DNA from 3 places in the Lysinibacillus sp. AR18-8 genome. Region 1 is predicted to be linked to each of the others. Evidence: riboswitches for the same ligand, from Rfam matches in the RefSeq annotation. Region 1 holds a riboswitch; each other region holds the start of a gene.
What was found. Region 1 has a riboswitch for S-adenosylmethionine ahead of BFM98_RS18420 (bifunctional homocysteine S-methyltransferase/methylenetetrahydrofolate reductase). Riboswitches for the same ligand answer to the same signal wherever they lie in the genome.
Positions count from the first base shown of each region.

Region 2: it holds a riboswitch for S-adenosylmethionine, as region 1 does, so the genes downstream of both, BFM98_RS07805 (MetQ/NlpA family ABC transporter substrate-binding protein) here and BFM98_RS18420 (bifunctional homocysteine S-methyltransferase/methylenetetrahydrofolate reductase) in region 1, are expected to answer to the same signal.
Region 3: it holds a riboswitch for S-adenosylmethionine, as region 1 does, so the genes downstream of both, BFM98_RS22365 (O-acetylhomoserine aminocarboxypropyltransferase/cysteine synthase family protein) here and BFM98_RS18420 (bifunctional homocysteine S-methyltransferase/methylenetetrahydrofolate reductase) in region 1, are expected to answer to the same signal.

Region 1 is NZ_MDGU01000027.1:24,510-31,908, forward strand. It holds gene desA (Delta(5) desaturase DesA) at 1-69, opposite strand, end outside; gene BFM98_RS18410 (GNAT family N-acetyltransferase) at 179-679, opposite strand; gene metH (methionine synthase) at 775-4,206, opposite strand; gene BFM98_RS18420 (bifunctional homocysteine S-methyltransferase/methylenetetrahydrofolate reductase) at 4,199-6,046, opposite strand; SAM riboswitch class I at 6,136-6,236, opposite strand; gene BFM98_RS18425 (protoporphyrinogen oxidase) at 6,336-7,399, opposite strand, start outside.
Region 2 is NZ_MDGU01000008.1:223,391-230,789, forward strand. It holds gene BFM98_RS07795 (pyridoxal phosphate-dependent aminotransferase) at 1-547, shown strand, start outside; gene BFM98_RS07800 (PPC domain-containing DNA-binding protein) at 590-1,093, opposite strand; SAM riboswitch class I at 1,216-1,319, shown strand; gene BFM98_RS07805 (MetQ/NlpA family ABC transporter substrate-binding protein) at 1,408-2,238, shown strand; gene BFM98_RS07810 (methionine ABC transporter ATP-binding protein) at 2,346-3,371, shown strand; gene BFM98_RS07815 (methionine ABC transporter permease) at 3,364-4,035, shown strand; gene BFM98_RS07820 (enoyl-CoA hydratase/isomerase family protein) at 4,049-4,828, shown strand; gene BFM98_RS07825 (alpha-hydroxy acid oxidase) at 4,843-6,003, shown strand; gene BFM98_RS07830 (CaiB/BaiF CoA transferase family protein) at 6,000-7,196, shown strand; gene BFM98_RS07835 (glycine C-acetyltransferase) at 7,307-7,399, opposite strand, start outside.
Region 3 is NZ_MDGU01000052.1:118,982-126,380, forward strand. It holds gene BFM98_RS22340 (hypothetical protein) at 1-208, opposite strand, end outside; gene chrR (class II chromate reductase ChrR) at 413-1,144, opposite strand; gene BFM98_RS22350 (succinyl-CoA:acetate CoA-transferase ScpC) at 1,513-3,036, shown strand; gene BFM98_RS22355 (DASS family sodium-coupled anion symporter) at 3,110-4,591, opposite strand; gene BFM98_RS22360 (glycerol-3-phosphate acyltransferase) at 4,787-5,419, opposite strand; SAM riboswitch class I at 5,575-5,688, shown strand; gene BFM98_RS22365 (O-acetylhomoserine aminocarboxypropyltransferase/cysteine synthase family protein) at 5,805-7,106, shown strand.

The DNA of each region.
Region 1 (7,399 bases):
CGTATCTGATTTGGCAAATGGCGCTACATCTTGGCGTAACTTTTTTGTTTTTTCTTTAATAGTTGCCATCTTTTACTCCCTCGTTTCTTTTTTTCTTATGACCTCATCATAAAACAAGAATACAAGTCAGTAACAGACGCAAACATCACAAAAAGGATATGACATTTGTCATATCCTTTTATGATTTCGGTCCAGTCAAATGAAGTTGATAGAACACAAGGTCTAGCCATTGTTCAAATTTATAGCCTGCATTTTTAATGGTTCCTGCATATTCAAAGCCTAATTTTTCATGTGCTTTAATACTACCAATGTTTTCTCCATCAATACCAGCAACAAGCGTTTTGACACCATTTTCTTCAGCGATCGCTATCAGCTTGTTCATGAGCTTTGTCGCAATCCCTTTTTGATAATGTTCTTTATGCACATAGACAGAGTGCTCCATTGTATATTTATAACCTGGGTAAGGACGGAATTGACTATAGGTAGCAAAGCCAGCGACAAGCCCATTATCCTCAAATACAAGTAAAGGATTATCTAATGCTTGTTGCTCCCTAAACCACTGTACTTTTTCATCTAAAGTTTGTATTTCGTATCGATAGACAGCCTTGCTTGTTAAAATAATATCATTATAGATAACCAAGACCTCGGGAATATCTCTTTCTTCCATGAATCGTATCATTCTGCTCACTTTCCTTAACCAAATTGTTTTCTTCTATAGAGAAACAGAGATAGACAGTCATTGAATAGACTATCTATCTCCTCTTATTTTATGCCTTAAACATTGAAGTAGCGAGCATCAGGATGAGCAAAAACGATTGCAGATACGGATGCTTCAGGCTCCATCATAAAGCCTTCTGTAAGATGGACACCAATATCCTCAGGTTTTAATAGGCCGAATAGTTTCTCTTGATCCTCCAAGTTAGGACAAGCAGGATATCCGAATGAAAAGCGTTGACCTTGATATTTTGCAGCAAAACGATCTCTCATAGTGAAATCTGTTGCATCAGGGAAGCCCCATTGGTCACGAATTTCCTGATGCATACGTTCAGCAAAGCCCTCTGCTAATTCTAAAGCAGTCGATTGCAAGGCATGACTTTCAAGAAATTTCCCAGCCTCTTTTAACTGGCGTGCTTTAGCCATAACTCCTTGACCTGCTGTTACAACCATGAGTGCAATATAGTCCATTTCACCGCTCTCTACCGTTTTTAAGAAATCTGCAAGACATAAAAATGGTTCAACCTGCTGACGAGGGAAGGTAAAACGTTCAATTTCTGTCTTACTATCAGCAGGATTATACACAACGACATCATCACCATCTGCTTGAGCAGGGAAAAATTGATACAAACCTGATGGCTTTAATAGATCACTTTTTAAATAATCATCTACTAAATCCTTGAGCTCTGTTGCTCTTGAATCGCCCGCATCAAGCAATTGCTGAACTTGCCCTTTCAAGCCTAGATGGTGTCCCAGTAATGTACGCATATTAACATAAGGGTATAAATGAGATACAGAATAGTCTTTTTTCACATGACGTCGTAAATCCGCTGGTAAAAATACTGGCGCTCCTTTTACTGTTCGTGCAGGCTTTATTGTTACCTCTTTTGCCGGACGAGCAGCTCGTTTTTCATCGGCCGCTAAACGTTTTTGACGGGATTCTTCAATTTCTGCTAAGAAATTTTCACGTGTCCCTTCACCCATTAATAGATTCGCTTGCTCTAAGCCTTGCATAGCATCCTTTGCATAAATAACAGGACCACCATATTCATCTGCAATTTTTGTTTCAGTAAAACGACGTGAAAGTGCAGCACCACCAACTAAAATAGGAACATCAATTCCCGCCTCTTTAAAATCCTGAGCAGTAATAACCATCTGTTGCGCTGATTTCACGAGTAAACCTGACAGCCCAATAAAATCAGGTTTTTCCTTACGAATCGCTTCAATCAATTGGGCAGGAGTTACTTTAATGCCCAAATCGACTACCTTATAGCCATTATTACTTAATATAATATCAACAAGGTTTTTCCCAATATCGTGAACATCACCTTTTACTGTAGCAAGTACCATTTTCCCTTTTCCAGCACTCTCTTCATCCTTCTCCATGAATTGCTCTAAATGAGCCACTGCGGCCTTCATCACACCTGCTGATTGTAAAACCTCTGCTACAATGAGTTGATTATCATTAAATAATCGACCCACCTCAGCCATGCCCTCCATTAAAGGACCATTAATTATATCAAGTGGCGCCTCGAAGATTTCCCGTGCAGCGTCTAAATCCTCAATTAGCCCTTCTTTTGTACCTTCTAATATATAGTAAGCTAAACGACCTTCAACCGTTTTTGGAATATCAGCTTCCGTTTTTTCCTTCTTTTTATCTCGATAAAAATCTGTAAACACTGCTAATGTTTCATCATTTGTATTAAAGAGCAGGTCATTTGCGAGTTTGATTTCCTCTTCAGGGATGGATGCATAACGCTCCAATTTCTCTGTATTAACAATGGCATAATCTAAGCCCGCCTGTGTACAATGATAGAGATAAACAGCATTCAGTACTTCACGACCAACAGGTGGTAAGCCAAATGAGATATTACTTACGCCAAGTACAGTCAATGTCTGCGGCAATTTTTCTTTGATGAGACGAATGCCTTCAATTGTTTCTAGCGCTGAACCAATATACTGCTCATCCCCAGTTCCTACAGGGAACATTAATGGGTCGAAAATGATATCCTCTGGTGCAATCTCCCATTTTTCCGTTAAAAGTTGATAGGAGCGCTCGGCAATTTCGAGCTTTCGATGACGGTCAACCGCCATCCCCTTTTCATCTATCGTTCCAACAACTAATGATGCACCATATTTTTTCACGAGTGGTAATACTGCATCAAATCGTTCTTCACCATCCTCTAAATTAATAGAGTTAATGATGGCTTTCCCTTGTGAAAACTTTAATGCTTCCTCAATTACTTTTTCATCAGTTGAGTCAATCACAAGAGGCACCTTAACCTTTTTTACAACCTCCTGCATAAATCCACGCATATCGGCTAATTCATCGCGATCAGGGTTGGCTAAACAAATATCAATAACATGTGCACCATTTTTGACTTGAGCACGTGCAATCTCTGCGGCCTCCTCAAATTTCCCGTCAATGATTAAATTCTTAAATTTACGAGAGCCGATTACATTTGTTCTCTCCCCAATAAATAACGGACGCATAGAATCGTCATACAATAACGGTTCAATTCCTGATACCGCATGACCATGTGTTTTTTCTGGTAATTGACGAGGTTTTTCATCTTTTAAGATCTCACGAATGGCTGCAATATGAGCGGGTGTCGTCCCACAACATCCACCTACAATATTAAGCCAACCCTTTTCTGCAAAGCCTTTTAATTTTTGCGATAGCGATTCTGGTGATTCATGATAACACCCTTCTTCATCTGGTAAGCCAGCATTTGGGTAACAGCTAATATAGCCTGTTGAAAGCTCTGCTAATGAACGAATGTGATCCGTCATAAACTCAGGTCCCGTCGCACAGTTTAGGCCAACTGATAATGGTTTAATATGCTCGATCGAAATATAAAAGGCATCAATTGTTTGCCCTGCAAGCGTTGTACCCATCGGTTCTATTGTTCCTGAAATCATGACAGGTAGCTCTTTTCCCGTTGATGCAAAAGCGCGCTTTACGCCAAGTGTGCCTGCTTTGACATTGAGCATATCCTGACTTGTTTCTAATAACAAAACGTCGGCTCCTGCCTCAATTAATGCCTTTGCCTGTACATAGAAATTTTCCTCTAGCTCTTCAAATGTAATACCACCTGTTACTGATAACGTTTTTGTTGTTGGCCCCATAGCCCCTGCGACAAAACGTGGCCAATCCGATGTCGAATAACGATCAACTGCTTGGCGAGCAATTTCCACTGCACGCTTATTAATTTCTTCTGCTTTTGTGCCAAGATCATATTCATTTAACACAAGAGGCGTCCCACCAAATGTATTTGTACAAATAATATCTGCGCCTGCCTCTAAGTATTTATGGTGAATTTTTTCAATGACATCTGGTCTAGTAAGCACAAGATTTTCATTACAGCCATCAAGTTCCTCGCCACCAAAATCCTCTGCTGATAAATTTTCATTTTGTAGCATTGTTCCCATTGCGCCATCAAGAATTAAAATACGTTTCTCTAGTTGCTCTTCAATCGAGTGCTTAGCCATGTATACTTACTCCTTTTTTCTGTTCATCCAATTGCTCTATATATTTCATCAACTCTAGTGTCACGTCGTAACGTAAAAATGGTGTAATAAGGTAAATCCCATTGAAATATTGCGTAGCCACTTCTACTAATTCTTTGGCAATAGCAATCCCTTCCAAGGTTGCCTTTTCTTTATCTTCTCCACATGCTTTCATTCTTGTTAAGGCATCTTCAGATAATTTGATACCTGGCACTTCATGATGTAAAAATTCAGCACTTTTATAACTCGTAACAGGCATAATACCAATGTAAATTGGAGCTTGTAAATGCTTTGTTGCCTCATAAATCTCTACAATTTTCTCTTTCGTATATACTGGTTGAGAAATGAAGTAGTCTGCCCCATGCTCAATTTTCTTCTCCAAGCGTGTCACAGCACGATCTAACACACGGACGTTTGGATTAAATGCAGCAGCAACTGAAAAATTTGCTTTTTTACGAAGTGGCTTACCTGAGAAAGAGACCCCTTCATTTAATTGCTTAATTAATTGAATTAGCTCCATGGAAGATACATCATAAACACTTGTCGCACCTGGGAAATCTCCTACTTTCGTTGGATCACCCGTAACGGCCAACACATCATGAATACCTAAAGCATTTAACCCCATTAAATGAGATTGTAGACCAATTAAATTACGGTCTCGACATGTAATATGAGTTAGTGGGCGTACACCATGTGAGCTCTTCAACAATGCGCCCATTGCAATATTGCTAATACGTGGAGAGGCCAATGAATTGTCTGCCATCATAACTACATCTGCACCTGCATCATATAATTGCTTTGCTCCTTCAAGGAACCCATCAATCTCTAAATGTCTAGGCGTATCCAACTCTACTATGACAGAACGTTCACGTTTAACTTTTTCATGAAGAGGCTCATACTTTGTTGGCTCCGCTTCCCGAACAATCTCAATCTTTTTAGGCTTCGCAAGCTTCTCCTGAACCGGTGATAACTCTTCTAAATACTTCTTTGCTGCTGCAATATGTTTGGGTGTTGTACCACAGCAGCCCCCTATTAAACGTACACCTTGATCACGCAATTCAACAGCCGCTCGACCAAAATAATCAGCTTCTGATTCATAAACGACACGCCCATCCTCTAAGTCCAGTAGTGATGCATTTGGATAGGCCGACATAAATGCCTTATTAGGAAGTTCTACACCTTCAAATGCCTGAATTGTATGGTGTGGACCTAGTCGACAATTGACACCAACAATATCAGCACCTAGGGCTTCAAGCTCATGGAGAGCATTATTTAAAGACATCCCATTTTGTAGAACACCGGGCTCATGCATAGAAACTTGTGCAATAATCGGCAATTTTGTTTTTTCTCGTAGCATCTTTAAGGTTGCTGTTAATTCTTCAAAATCATAATAAGTTTCAAGTAAAAGGCCATCTGGATTCCCTGCAAGTAAGACGCTTGCTTGTTCTTCAATAGTCGCTAATATTTCATCCAAGGTTGCATCACTTTTACGAATTCCCCGAATACCACCAATTGTTCCTAAAACAAATTGACCGCCATCAGCCGCTGCTCGTTTTGCGATGGTGACAGCAGCTTCATTAAATTGTTGGACACGTGATTCCAATCCATAGCGAGCTAATTTAATGGCATTTGCACCGTACGTATTCGTTTGAATGATGTCAGCACCAGCTGCAATATATTCTCTATGAATCTTTTCAATTAACTCGGGTCTCTGAACATTCATTTCCTCATGGCAATACTCCAATCCATAGCCATATAGCACTGTGCCTATTGCACCGTCTGCCGTCAATACATGCGTTTTTAACCTTTCAAGCAATCCCATAAAATTAGCCTCTCTTCCTATGTCTCTATATAATAAAAAGCCTTCTTTCATAAAAAAAGAAGGCTTTAACGATTCATCATTGTTGTTCCTTCTCATCTTCGACTCAACGGTCTTCTGGATTTAGCACCTGACAATAAAGTTGGTTGCTGAAGCTTCAATGGGCCAGTCCCTCTGCTTCTCTTGATAAGAATTAAGTATGAATTTTTTAAATAATTAAAAGAATCATATCGTTTACTGACGAATGAGTCAAGACTATTTCACATAACAAAGTTTTTTTCCACTTAAAACCCTAGAAATTGGCAAGTTCCTTTGCAAGCTCTTCACCAATTTTTTTCCCGTTTTGAATGCAAGCACCAATACCTACGCCAAAATACGAGCACCCTGCAATCGATAAATTAGGATATTTCTCATGTAATTCTTGTAGTAATCCTTGTAATGCTTCACGATGCGCTAGATCATATTTAGGCATTTGATCAATCCATTTTGTTACATTCACAACGGTTGGCTGCTCCTCTATTCCTAGGCTCTTTCTCACATCTTCTAAAGCAACTGCTGCTAATTCTTCATCCGTCATGGCGCGTAGTTGCTCATAGGCTGGATTGATGCTCTTATAAAAGAGTCGCACAAGTAATTTATTTTCTTTCGATGTATGCTTCCATTTACGACTAGTCCAAGTTGCTGCATTACAAGTTACGTCTGAATTATGGGAAACAATATAGCCCGTTCCATCTACTGGCAATTTAGCGTCTGGCACATCAAAACCCAAATAGATAGTAATCGCTGACGCTGTCGTAAATTGGTCAAAATAGCGGTTTAAAGATTCATCCTGTAGCAGATTTTGTACAGTATCGTTCGGTAATGCTAAAACGACATAATCTGACTCAATAATTTCACCATTAGCTAAGTAAATTGTGTAGTTCTTATCTTGTTTTTGAACATTTAGTGTAGTAACACCCTTGATAATTTCTACATCGGATAAGGTTTGTTCAAGTCGATCAATTAAAGAAGATAAACCATTTTTAAAGGATATAAATTTTTTGTTCGCTGCTTTAACAAATTGCTCACGATTCGCATCAAAGCCTTTAATAATACTTCCAAAATCATTCTTATAATCAATTAAATACGGTAAAGTAGAGCCAATAGAAAGCTGATGTAAATCTCCCGAATAAACACCTGCAAGGACTGGTGCAATTTGGTTTTTCACCAGTTCCTCTCCTAAATAGTAAGTTAAAAATTCACCGATAGAACTTTCCTTTGTGAAGCCATTGTTTGGCAATGTTAAATCCTTCAACGCTTCTTTTTTTCCCTGCTCTGAAATAAGTGTACTTTCCTCTAAGGATGCTACACTCATCG
Region 2 (7,399 bases), on a different contig from region 1:
GGCAATAGGATTTGACGGTAATAAACCAGTTAGCTTCCTTCAAGCAAAGGGTGCAAAAGAAGTAGGAGTTGAAATGTATACATTATCGAAAACCTATAATATGGCTGGCTGGCGTATAGGCTTCGCTGTAGGGAATGCCGAGATTATTGCTGCTATTAATCTAATCCAGGATCATCTGTTTTGTAGTCAATTCCCTGCCATTCAACAAGCCGCAGCAGTAGCACTGACGGCTTCCCAACAATGTGCGGATGAACTACGAGCTACTTATGAGCGTCGCCGCAATGTACTCATTGAAGAAGCTCGAAGAATTGGCTGGCATGTTACGGCTCCAAAAGGCTCCTTCTTCGCATGGCTCCCTGTACCATTAGGCTATACAAGTGAACAGTTTGCTGATCTTTTGCTCGAAAAAGCTGATATCGCTGTAGCAGCAGGTAATGGCTTCGGTCAATATGGTGAAGGCTATGTTCGCGTAGGATTGCTGGTTAGTGAGGAGCGCTTACGTGAAGCAATCCATAGAATCGAGCAATTACAATTGTTTAAAAGATAATGACGCCATATCCTGTAGCTATCCCTAGCTACAGGATTATTACTATTTTTCAATTTTCCTTGGTTGCCCTAAACCATTTTCTAATGGATAAAATTGAACATGACCTGTTTCATCATCCCATTTTCGAATATGTTGAATCCCTTGTACCTCTGCCAACACGATGTCAGCAGTAATAACAGGGTTGCCCCCTTTTATTAAATGCCCACCTGATACAACACCCCATTGATCGCTCATAGAACCATGGAAATGTGTCTCATATCCACCATCTCGCTTACACACCACACCTGAACCTTGAATAAATTCTAATGGTCCCTCTTTTTCAATCACATCACTAAAACGAACTTGAATTTGAACTGTTGCATCTGGCACTAAATAAACAAAGCTACTTTTTTGAAAGCTGCCAATACAGCTTACAATTGTTGCTGACTCTATACTATTCTCTTCGCAAAGCGCTTCAATTCCTTCAATGATATCTGTTCCCGTTAGAAAACGAGCACTAATAACCTTACCAAATGAACCTATACCATAATTAACTCTTACAGACATTGTTATCCCTCTTTTGCGTCGAAATATTATAATTATATAAAAAATTTAAAAATTATTTATTGACTTACTATACCCTATAAATTATATTAGTTCTATCGGAATTACAAAAAAATATTATAAATCTCTTATCAAGAGTAGCTGAGGGACTGGCCCTATGAAGCTCGGCAACCTCCTTTTATAGGAAGGTGCTAAATCCTGCAAACGATCTTCGTTTGATAGATAAGAGAGGACATCTTTTCATGAGCCTCTCTTAATTTGTAAGAGAGTTTTTTTATTTTCAAAAAACCGATAAAAACAATCTTGGAGGTATTTTCATGAAAAAGAAAAATAAATTTTTAGTAGGTTTAGCAAGTTTAACATTAGTAGCAGCTTTAGCAGGCTGTGGCTCTAAAGAAGATAGTAAAAGCCAAGCTGAAGGAATTGATGAAAAGAAAATCGTTGTAGGCGTCACTTCTGGTCCACACGAACAAATTGCAGAAGTAGCCGCTAAAGTAGCAAAAGAAAATGGGCTAGAAGTTGAACTAAAATCATTTTCTGACTATGTTTTACCTAATACATCCTTAGCTGAAGGTGATCTTGATGCGAACAGCTATCAACACGAGCCTTTCCTAGATACATTTAATAAAGACCATGATACAGATTTAGTACCAGTGGGCAAGACGATTTTAAATCCAATGGGTATCTACTCAGAAAAATATAAATCCTTTGATGACATTCCTGAAGGTGCAACGTTTGGCCTACCAAACGACCCAACGAATGGAGCGCGTGCCCTCTTTGTTTTACAGGAAGCTGGCTATATTAAGTTAAAAGAGGGTGCAGACTTAACAGCCTCAATCCGTGATGTAGAAGAAAACAAAAAGAATTTAAAATTCATTGAATTAGAGGCGGCTCAAATTCCTAAACAACTTAGTGAGGTAGATGTAGCAGCTATTAATACAAACTTTGCACTAGAAGCTGGCATTAACCCTAAAGATGACTCTATTTTATTGGAATCTACTGATTCTCCATACGTGAACTATATTGTTGTACGTGCTGAAAATGAAAATGACCCAACAATTAAAAAGTTCGTTGAGGCTTACCAATCTGACGAAGTGCGTCAATTCATCGAAGAGGAATTCAAAGGTTCTGTAATCCCTAGCTGGTAATATGTTCAGAAAGCTTCTATAAAGCCGAAGAATCTGCTGAAATTCCCCAATGGGAAGACGAGCAGATTCTTGCTTTTTAGAAGCTTGAGAAAGGAGCAAACAATTGCATGATTCAATTACAAAATATCTCAAAAGAATTTAAGTCGAAAAAAGGCATCATAAAAGCTGTGGATGGCATCAATCTTCACGTAAAAAAGGGACAAATTCATGGTGTAATCGGCTATAGTGGTGCTGGTAAAAGTACACTCATTCGTTGCGTTAATCTACTAGAACGTCCTACAGCAGGAAAAGTAGTGATAGACAATGTAGACATTACGACCCTTTCTCTTCACGAATTACGTCAAACACGCCAAAAAATCGGGATGATCTTCCAGCACTTTAATCTCTTAAAAACAGCAACAGTTTACAATAATATTGCAGTTCCCTTAAAGCTACTAGGCTATAAAGAGGCGGAAGTAAAAAACCGAGTAGCTAAGTATGCTGAAATTGTCGGTTTAACAGATAAACTAGATAGTTACCCAAATCAACTTTCAGGTGGTCAAAAACAGCGTGTGGCTATTGCACGTGCCTTAGCACAGGAACCAGAGATTTTACTTAGTGACGAAGCAACAAGTGCACTTGATCCTGAGACAACGGAAGCCATTCTTGAATTGTTGTTAAAAATTAATCGTGAATTAGGCATTACGATTCTGCTCATCACACATGAAATGAATGTAATTCAAAAAATTTGCGATGAGGTTTCTGTTCTAGAATCAGGGAAAGTTGTGGAATTTGGCACAGCGATTGAACTTTTTGCGAAACCGAAGCACCCTACAACGCGAAAGTTTTTGAATACAATTTCACAACGTAATTTATCCCCTTCTCTTATTGAGCAATTAAATGTTTCAGGAAGTGTAATCCGTTTAACATTCCTTGGTGAAAGTACTGGTAAGCCATTATTAGCAGAAGTCACTAAGGTATATGATGTGCAACCAAATATTTTAACAGCTAATATTATTGAATTAAAAAACGGTATTGTCGGCAATATTGTGGTGCATTTACATGGCGAAACGCAGATTGTCCAAAAGGCGTTAACGTATTTTTCAGAAAATGGCGTGGCAGTGGAAGAATTAGGAGGTGCGTTCAATGAGTAGTATCCAAAGCTTCTTTACAGACTGGTCAGGTGTTATTGGCAAAGCAATTATCGAAACATTTCAAATGGTCGGAATTTCATTATTTTTCTCCATTCTGATTGGCATTCCATTAGGGTTATTAATCGTTTTAACACGACCAGGACAATCCTTTGAAAATAAATTTTTCTATCAGTTTTTTAATCTATTTATCAATATTGTTCGCTCTGTTCCATTTATCATTTTGTTATTCTTCATCTTACCTTTTACCAAGTTAATTGTAGGTACAACAATTGGTGTTAAAGGTGTAATCGTTCCACTAGTTGTTTACACAGCTCCTTATATTGCACGGCTGATGGAATCTGCGCTTTTAGAAGTGGATTCCGGAGTAGTAGAAGCCTACACAGCCATGGGTATTAAACGTCGCCATATCATTTGGCATGTCCTATTACGTGAAGCGCGACCATCTATTATTTTAGGCTTAACAATTGCCACAATAGGATTAATTGGTGCAACAGCAATGGCAGGAATGGTTGGTGCTGGCGGTTTAGGTGACCTTGCCTATCGTTATGGTCATTTGCGCTATGAGGTTGATGTGATGTATGCAACTGTCTTTATCTTAATCATCCTTGTGCAGAGCATTCAATCCATTGGTAACCGCTTCGCCGCGAAGTTGAAAAAAGATTAAGAGGAGAATGAAGATGACAAACGAAATTTATGTAGAGAAAAATGGCTATATTGCAACGTTAGTATTAAACCGCCCGGATAAACGGAATTCTTTATCAAGGGCAATGTTTCAAGCCATAGTAGACCAACTAGAGCTGCTCCGTATAGATTCTTCCATCAAACTTTTAATTGTTCGCGGTGTCAATGAAGTAGCCTTTTCTTCCGGTGCAGATATTAGCGAGTTTTTAGATGTTCGTTATGCTACAGACAATGCTAAAGCCTATAATGAATTGGCTCTAAAGGCGATCGATGCTCTCTATAAATTTCCACACCCGACAATTGCTATGATTCAGGGCTTAGCAATTGGTGGTGGCTTAGAGTTAGCAAATGCTTGTGATTTTAGAATAGCAACGCCTAAGAGTAAGCTAGGCATTACCGCTGCAAACATAGGTATTGTCTATAATTTAGAAAGCACGAAACGTCTCATCAATATTGTTGGTGTCGCTAAGGCAAAGGAAATTTTGTACACAGCTACTATTTTTACAGCTGAAGAAGGAAAAAATATTGGTTTAATCACGGCCCTACACGAACCAGAGGAAATTGATGAGGCGACATTGCAATTCGCTGAACATTTATTAAGTAAATCATCCATTGCAAACGCAGGCATCAAAAAAATTATCCAAGCAATTGTTGATGGTGAAATTGAAGAAAACGATGAGCTGGCACAGTTAGTTTTGGATTCATTTAGTTCAGACGATTATAACGAAGGTATTCAAGCCTTTTTAAATAAAAGAAAGCCTATTTTCAATAAATAAGTGAGGTAGTAACGATGACAAACATAACTGATGGCGATCTACTCTTAAAAAATATAACTGCACAAGCCCCCTTCCCCATTTGCTTTGCAGATTTAGAAAAGGCCGTAGCGGAAAAAATCGAAGCTGGCCCTTTTGGCTACATCCGTTCAGGTGCTGGCGGTGAACAAACACTGCGCAATAATCGTGCAGCTTTTGAGAAGTATTCCATTGTTCCCCGATTTTTAAATGATGTGTCAAACGTTGATACATCGGTTCATTTGTTTGGTAAAACATATCCAACTCCTTTGCTTTTTGCTCCTGTGGGCATGAACGGAATGGTTCACGATGAAGGTGAGCTTGCCGTTGCACGTGCCGCCCAGTTTTTAAATATCCCTTATATACAAAGCACTGTGTCCACTTTTGCTCTTGAAGAAGTTGCTCAAGCTGCGCCTTCTGCAACAAAATGGTTTCAATTATATTGGTCTACTAATGAAGAAATTGCTTTTAGCATGGCTGCACGTGCGGAGGAAGCTGGATTTGAAGCGATCGTTTTAACTGTCGACACCGTAATGCTAGGCTGGCGTGAAGAAGATGTACGCAATCAATTTTCACCATTGAAGCTAGGCTATGCAAGAGGAAATTATATGAATGATCCCGTTTTTACAGCCACTTTACCTGATGATTCATTCGAGTCCTACGTACAAGGTGTCTTGCAAAATGTCTTCCACCCAACACTTAATTGGGAACATGTTCGAGAGCTAAAAAAACGCACCAACCTTCCTATATTATTGAAGGGAATTTTACATCCTGAAGATGCAAAACATGCTATCGACAATGGTATTGATGGCATTATTGTATCAAACCATGGTGGCCGTCAATTAGATGGTGTGATTGGTTCACTTGATGCCCTTCCTGCTATTGTGAAAGTTGTGAATGGACAAATTCCTATTATATTAGATAGTGGTGTATATCGTGGCATGGATGCCTTAAAAGCACTTGCTTTAGGTGCGAATGCCGTTGCAATTGGACGTCCTTTCGTCTATGGACTAGCCCTTGAGGGACAACAAGGTGTCAAAAAGGTGATGACCAATCTTTATGATGAATTAAAGGTTTCTATCGCATTAGCCGGTGCTACCTCTGTCAAAGGATTACGCAACATCACATTAGTCAAACAGGATGGGACTGAGGGTAAATGAAACAAGCATTACAAGGATTAAAGGTTATCGATTTATCACAAGTCTTAGCAGGTCCCTATTGCACCATGGTATTAGCAGATATGGGTGCAGAAGTTATCAAAATTGAAAAATATCCAAATGGAGACGATACCCGTACAATGGGTCCATTCGTTAATGAAGAAAGTCATATGTATATGATGGTTAATCGTAATAAAAAAGGTGTCTGCATCAATTTAAAAACGACTGATGGACTGACTTTATTTAAAGAATTGATTCAATCTGTTGATGTACTTGTGGAAAATTATCGACCAGGTGTCACGAAAAAGCTTGGTATTGATTATGACACATTAAAAGCCATCAATCCTGGCCTAATTTACTGCTCTATTTCTGGTTATGGTCAAACAGGTCCTTATAGTCAAAAGGGTGGCTATGATATTATGGCTCAGGGTCTGAGTGGCTTAATGCATATGACAGGTGAAGCAGATGGACGACCTGTAAAAGTTGGCTTTGCGGTGAATGATATTGCTGCTGCACAAACAGCCTTACAATCGATTTTAATGGCCTATATTTATAAGCTTCGTAGTGGTGAAGGTCAATATATTGATGTGTCCTTAGTGGAGTCAGGTCTTGCGTGGACTGTTTGGGAGGCCGCTGCTTACTTCGGAAAGGGTGAGTTACCTGAGCGAACAGGAACCGCCCATCGTGTGTCTGCGCCCTATCAAGGTTTCAAAACACAGGATGACTATATTCTAGTAGGTGCTGGCAATCAAAAGCTATGGGAGATTTTTGCGGCAAAGGTTGTCAATCGACCTGATTGGTTAGACAATCCTCTCTTTGCTACCAACTATTCACGTGCCCAACATGTGAGGGAGCTGGAAGCAGAAATTGAAAGCGAGCTAATTAAGCATAAGGCTAACTACTGGCTCGAACTATTAGATAAGCATGGTGTACCATCTAGTCCAATCTATTCTTATGACCAAACATTGAATGACCCTCATATACTAGAGCGTGGTATGGTACTGTCCTATGAGCATCCGACTGCTGGACCAATGAGAACATTGGGCTTCCCAGCTAAGTTTTCACAAACACCTGGACAGCTAACAAGTGCAGCACCCACTTTAGGACAACATAATGAAGAAATTTTACAGGCATTAAATATTTCTGATCAAGCTATTCAACAGCTCAAGGCAGGCAAAATAATTGGGTCAAAATAAAGAATTTGTCTATTTTTAGATCGCTATCAATTAGATTTAAGCTTCTATCGGTCACTTTTTCTTTTCTATCATGCAAAAAAGGCTTCCCCATTCATGAGGAAGCCTTTTTCTTATTGAATAACGCCTAATTCACGACCAACCTTCTCGTAAATCGCAATTGCATCATCAAGCATTTCTTTTGTATGTGCCGCTGTTGGCATATT
Region 3 (7,399 bases), on a different contig from region 1:
TTAAATTGAGTATAGTAGTGTGAGAAACGAACTGATTGACATAATCAATGGGTTTTTTATATACATTCAAATCAATATGTGGCTCGAGTCTTTTTCTTAATTGGGTGCATTCATTATTTAAGTCTTCAATTTTTAAGAATAAACCTCTTACACTTCTCTTATGCTGTTGTTCTAAGGTGCGAGCAAGATGTTTATTGATATTGGACATTGATTCTATAACTCCTTTCTTTAATAGGTATCATTTATTAATATGAATGGAATAGCTGGAAAAGGAAAGAGTCTTTTCGTTTAATTTAAGGTTAGATTTATAGAAGTAATTGTGGCAATATCCCTAGATTGAATATATATAGGTAATATTTTTATGTAAAAAATGGAATTATTATCATACGATAGTAACTCCATTTTCATTAATTTATTTCCAATTAAACCCTTTAGTTGCTAAAAACTCTTTGATATGCGGACGTCGTTGTTCAATTAAAAAATCAGCCATCTGTTTTGTCCAGTTATCAATTTTTCTGTTAGACGAACGGCTGTTATAATATATTTCCATTTCCTCGTTGTAGGCTGGTAAAAGTTCTTCATATTTTTCAACATTGTATTCATTTTCATGTAATACAGCAGATACAGGTAAACGAGGTTTTACCTCATTGCGACGTGCAGGAACGCCGATTGTTAGCCCGAATAATGGGAAAACATGGTCAGGCAGATTAAATAATTCACTGATTTCAGAAGGTTTATTGCGTACACCTCCAATATAGCAAATGCCATAACCCATTGACTCTGCCGCAATAACAAAATTCTGTGCAAACAATGATACATCTGCTACCCCGACAAGGACATTTTCAGCTGAATCAGCTACAATATCCACTCCTTCTAGTTTCCCAGCCATTTGAAGTCGCTTGAAATCTACGCAAAAAACAAATGCCCCACCTGAAGTTTCATATTGACGTGGATTACCAGAGAGTAAGCCTAATTTTTCCTTTTTATCTGCATCTGTTACCCATATTACACTATAGGCTTGCACAAAATGTGATGTTGCAGCCATTTGTGCTGTTCCAATTAAATCTTCAATGATTTCTTTTGAAATCGGTTCTCCATCATAGATGCGTACCGAGGAATGGCTACGTAATAGTTCTTTAACCATTAAAAACTCTCTCCTTTGTGTCTGTTCTATACCTTGAGCATAGCACGCTTTTCTAGCAAAATCGAATAATGAGGAACAAAAAGTTATTTATAAATAATTTATAAATGACGAAATTATCTCGTAAAGTAAAATATTTCATTTGATATAGATTAAATATTCTAAATAGTATAAAATTATGGAAGCGACTGTTTATTTGGTTGTGCTACCAAAAAATTACATGATCTTTATTCACAAATGTTTAGACAGCATTAGCTATTAGGTAATGAAATCCTCCTGGAATAAAGATACATTCTCTGACGGATGTCACAGATTTACTGGAACCAAATATGCAAGTTGAACAAAAATAAAGTGGAATGGAGGAATAGGGAATGGAAGAAAAGTTAGCGAAAAAGCTTCGTCATGAACAATTACGAAGCAAGGTTGTAACAGCAGAAGAAGCAGCTTCTTGGATTAAGGATGGCATGGTATTAGGGATGAGTGGATTCACACGTGCTGGTGATGTAAAGGTTGTACCTCTTGCACTTGTAGAGAAAGCAAAAAAAGAGGATTTTCAAGTAGATGTCTTTACAGGTGCATCACTTGGACCTGAGGTAGACCAATATTTAGCAGAAGCAGGGGTCATACGTAAGCGCGGTCCTTTCCAAGCAGATGCTGGCATTCGTAATAAAATCAATAGCGGTGATATCACATTTGTCGATGCCCATCTTTCCCATAATGCTGAGCTTGTTCGTCAAGGCATTATTGGACCAATTGATTTTGCGATCATTGAAGCGGCTGCTATTACAGAAGAAGGCTTATTAATTCCTACAACTTCAGTTGGTAACTCTCCCATTTTTGTGCAAGAAGCAGACCAAGTCATCATTGAATTAAACGTAGCACAGCTTGATGCATTAGAAGGTATACATGATATTTATGTACCTGCACAACAAGGAAAACGTGATCCAATTCCTTTACAGAATGTCTCTGATCGTCTTGGTATAATTGGAATTCCACTAGATTTAGATAAAGTAAAAGGCATCGTCATTTCGGATATATTAGATGCGCCATCAACGATTGTCCCTGCAGATGAAGAGACAGATGTTATGGCTAATCACTTATTAAATTTCCTACGTGAAGAGATTAAAGTAGGTCGCTTAACAACAAGTTTGCGTCCAATTCAATCTGGGGTAGGTTCAGTAGCAAATGCTGTATTGCTAGGCTTTAAAGACTCTGAGTTTGAGAACTTAGAAGTTTATTCAGAAGTTCTCCAAGATGCAGTATTTGAATTAATGGATGCAGGGAAAGTGAATTTTGCATCTGCTACTTCTATTACCCTTTCTGAGCAAGTAGGAAACCGTGTTTATGGGAATTTTGAAAAATATGCTGATAAATTAGTGTTGCGCCCTCAAGAAATTTCAAATCAGCCTGAAATTATTCGTCGACTCGGATTAATTTCAGTGAATACGGCATTGGAATTAGATATTTACGGCAATGTGAATTCCACACATGTTTCTGGTACAAAGATGATGAATGGTATCGGAGGGTCTGGTGACTTTGCTCGTAATGCACGTTTAGGAATTTTTGTAACAAAGTCTTATGCTAAGGGTGGAGATATTTCGAGTATTGTCCCAATGGTCTCACATGTGGATCATACGGAGCATGATGTTGATGTCATTGTAACTGAACAGGGCGTAGCAGATTTACGAGGACTTGCTCCAAAAGAACGAGTGGGACTTATCATTGATAATTGTGCACATCCTGATTATAGGGAGCAGCTGTGGCAGTACTTTAATGATGCCAATGAGGCAACGGGTGGACATCACACACCACATGACCTAGAAAAAGCACTATCATGGCACGTTAACTATGCGAAAAACGGTACGATGAAGGACCCTGCTTTTACGAAACAATAGTCTTATCTTAAAAGCCTTGAAGGACAGATAGTCTGTTTCTTCAAGGCTTTTACGTTTTAATTTAATGAAAGTTCTATAATAATCCAATCCATTTCCAATAAGTTGCAGAGAACAAAAGTACGAGAAGGAAACCGATAATGGTTAAGGGAATTCCAGATTTCAAGAAATCCTTTGTTGTAAAGGAGCCTGTACCATAGGCAAGCATGTTTTGTGGTGCACTAATTGGTAACAGGAAGCCAAAGCTTATGACGAATTGTTGCACAATAACAAAACCAACTTGATCAACATTAGCCGTTAATGTGGAGGCTAAAACGATAAACACAGGTATAAGTGCTGAGGCTAAGCTAGTTGCGCTTGCAAAACCTAAATGAATCAAAATGTTAAATAAAGTTACGAGTGCGATGGTTGCTAGTAAAGGCATAGTATCTAGCCCAAGTGAACCAAAAACTTTATCTGATAACCATGCAGCACCTTGCGTATTTAGTAAAATGGTTCCTAACATAATGCCTACCGCAAAGACGATAATTGTCCCCCATGGAATATGAGGCTCAACTTCCTTCCATGAATACACACCGATTTTAGGCATTAATAGAATCGCGATAGCAATAATTGTGACTGTTGTCGTATCAAATGGATGTAGCTTCCCTTCAGTTGCCCAGAAAAATAGTAAAACTACGGATGTAATGATTAAACGAATTTCAGGAGCCTTTAATGGGCCAAGCTCTGCAAGCTGTTTTTTGATGACCTCTTTACCACCTTCGATATTGCTAGTCTCAGGTTTAATTAAAGCAATCATAATGAAAAATAAAAAGATCGACATAATAATTGAGAAGGGGGCTGCATAAAGTAGCCAAGCACCCCATGAAATATCCACATTAAATTGCTCTTGGATAAAGTTTAAAGCCACCATATTTTGAGCTGCTGCAGTTTTAATACCAATATTCCAAATGGAAACGGCTTGTACCGAAGTAATAACTAATAAGGCAGCAAGCCGACTATCACGTGGTAAACCAAATGCTGCCACCATTCCAAGCAATATCGGTACTACCGCGCCAGCTCGTGCTGTAGCAGAAGGTACAAAAAATGCGAGGACGATAGACACTAAAATAGCGCCAAATACGATAGCTTTTGTTTTCGTTCCTACCAGTGAAAGAATCCAAAGTGCAAGTCGTTTATGTAGATTAGTAATTTGCATTGCTGCCGCTAGAAAAAGAGCTGCTGCTACTAAAGCAACGGCAGAATTACTAAAGCCACTTAAAGATAATTTTAATGCGCTAGCTGTTCCTAGCTCTGTAGTTGGATTATCCATTGACGGAGCGAGTCCTAGTAAAACAGTTACTAGTGCAATGATCATGGCCGAGCTCACAGGATATGAAACGGCCTCTGTAACCCAAAGGATGACTGCAAAAGCTAAAATGGCTAAAGCTCGTTGCCCAGCTATAGGTAAATCACCATTGTTAGGTAAAAAGGTAATAATGATTAGTAACGCGAATGCCAAGCCAATCCATAGTGGCTTTAAATTAAGTTTTGTAGCTGCTTGCTTTGGTGAAGACATATTTTCTCATCCTTTCTACGATAAAAATGACGATTATTATCCATAACATCGGCCTGTATAATGTTTTATTGAGATAAGAATATGTCTATTTTATTGTAGAAAAAAATCTATGTGAAAATGTTGTTTTTTACAGCAATATGAGTAGATAAAGAGAAAAAATACGGTCACAAAAAATACAAAAATATCCATTAAATATTATTTCTTTTTCTTAAAGGCAGAAGTTACTTTAGGCTCTGTTCCATTGACTAATCGTTTAATATTTTCGAGGTGCAGGATGATGGCTATGCCAAAAAGAAGAAGAGCTATAATGGTTGGGCCAATGCCAGGAATCCATAAATAAGTTACTGTACAAAACACGAGATAAAATTCTAGAACACCTACAATTAAATAATTTGTTGCAAAGGATAAAATAACAAATAAAATAAGTGCAAATAAACCAATCTTCCAATCAACAGCAAGTAAAATACCAATGATGGAGGCCGTTCCTTTCCCGCCGTTGAAGCCCATGTAGAAGGGGAAATTATGACCTAAAATAACCCCAGCAGCCATAATATAAGTAAGCAGCCAAATTTGTTCTTCTGTTAAATGAATGGCGTCCCCTAGATAAAAATGCGCACCTATAATAGCGACAACGCCTTTGCCTATATCGATGAGGGCTACTAAAACGCCATACTTCCAGCCAAGGGAAAGAGTAGCATTAGAGGCACCAGCATTACCGTGGCCAGCCTTTTTTAAATCAACCCCCGATAAAAATTGAGCCACTTTAGAGCCGTGAATACAGCCTATTAAATAGCCAATCATAAGAAAAATGATCACGGCCTTTACCATAAAAATACTCCTCTCAAAATTTTTTCTAAAATAGTGTATGCGTTCATATTACGTATAAGAGCAGACAGAAGTTTCGGAAAAAATAAAATTTACTTGTTGACAGAAAAAAACTCTATGTTTATACTGTGTAACAACGATGGAAATTGAATCTCATACTCTTATCAAGAGCGGCGGAGGGATAGGCCCTATGATGCCCGGCAACCAGTAAGCAATGAGCTTACTAAGGTGCTAATTCCTACAGATTCTTACTTGGATCTGGCAGATAAGGGGAGGAAAACTTGCAACCGCAACCCTCTTCTTAGCTGAAGAGGGTTTTTGTTTTCTACAGAAAAATCCTCCTCATCTCCGGTACCATCGTAAAAAAATAACCATTTGGAGGTACACAATGACAAATTTTAAACCAGAAACATTGCTGTTGCATGGTGGTCAAGAGCCAGACCCAGTGACGGGTTCTCGCACAGTTCCAGTCTATCGCTCAACTGCTTTCGTATTTAAAGACACTGCTCATGCGCAACGTCTTTTTGCCTTAGAGGAAGCAGGGAACATTTACACACGAATTACCAACCCAACAGTTGATGTGTTTGAAAAACGTGTGGCTTTATTGGAAGGTGGAACAGCAGCAGTAGCACTTTCATCTGGTGCAGCAGCTATCGCATTTTCCATTTTAAATCTAGCTGGAGCTGGTGATGAGATAGTAGCAGCTAGTTCTTTATATGGTGGTACGTATAATTTATTTGCTAACACATTGCCAAACTATGGTATTAAAACAATTTTTGTAGATGAAACAAACCCAGAGAATTTCAAAGCAGCGATTACTGATAAAACAAAAGCTGTCTTTGCAGAGGTTTATGGTAATCCAAGTTTAAAGGTTTTAGATATTGAGGCAGTAGCTAAAATTGCACATGATAATGGTCTACCATTAATTATTGACAGCACGTTCGCTTCTCCTTACGGTTCTACACTTATTGAATACGGCGCAGATGTTGTAGTTCATTCAGCAACTAAATGGATAGGAGGTCATGGTACAACTTTAGGGGGCGTTGTTGTAGACGCTGGTAAGTTTGATTGGACTAGCGGTCGATTCCCTGGTTTTACTGAACCAGATGCCTCTTACCATGGTCTACGTTATGGAATTGATACAGCTTCTGCTGCCTTTGCTACAAAGCTACGTGTACAATTATTACGTGATTTTGGTCCAACATTAAGTGCTGATGCTGCTTTTAATTTATTGCAAGGGTTAGAAACGCTTCATCTGCGTATCCCTAAACACAATGAAAATGCATTGGCAGTGGCTGAGTATTTACAAAACCACCCATCTGTGGAGTATGTAAATTATAATGGCCTAGAAGATTTTCCGACACATGAGTTAGCAAAAAAATATTTAAGAAATGGCTTCGGTTCAGTGCTTACATTTGGCATAAAGGGTGGACGAGAAGCTGGGCGAAAGCTTATTGATAGCGTGAAATTATTTTCACATGTAGCAAATGTAGGTGATGCAAAGTCATTAATTATTCATCCAGCTTCCACTACTCATCAGCAACTATCAGCAGACGAATTAGTTCAAGCTGGTGTAACCGAGTCGCTCATTCGCTTATCCATCGGTTTAGAGGCAGTAGAGGATATTATTGCTGATTTAGATCAAGCCATTACACAGGCTACAACAACTGAACAAACAGTAGAAGCTTAAAGTTTAAAGAAAATGGTAAGATGTTGTGACGTTAACGTATTTTCTCATTCGATTAGCCTCATTTGGTAATGCGTTAAACGTTGCTACATCAATCTATTACTGCACCCGTTAATTATCAGAACCTTATAAAAAATAATACCAAGTAATTTTATATGTATTATTGACTTTATTAAATCCATGTTATATACTAGGAAATAAGTTAACAGTACGAAAATTTTTTTAAAAAAGGTAAATGTTTTCATAAGTGCTCCCCCACTTTTGAATATATAGAAGAGTAGTTGCCTAGCCAGTGA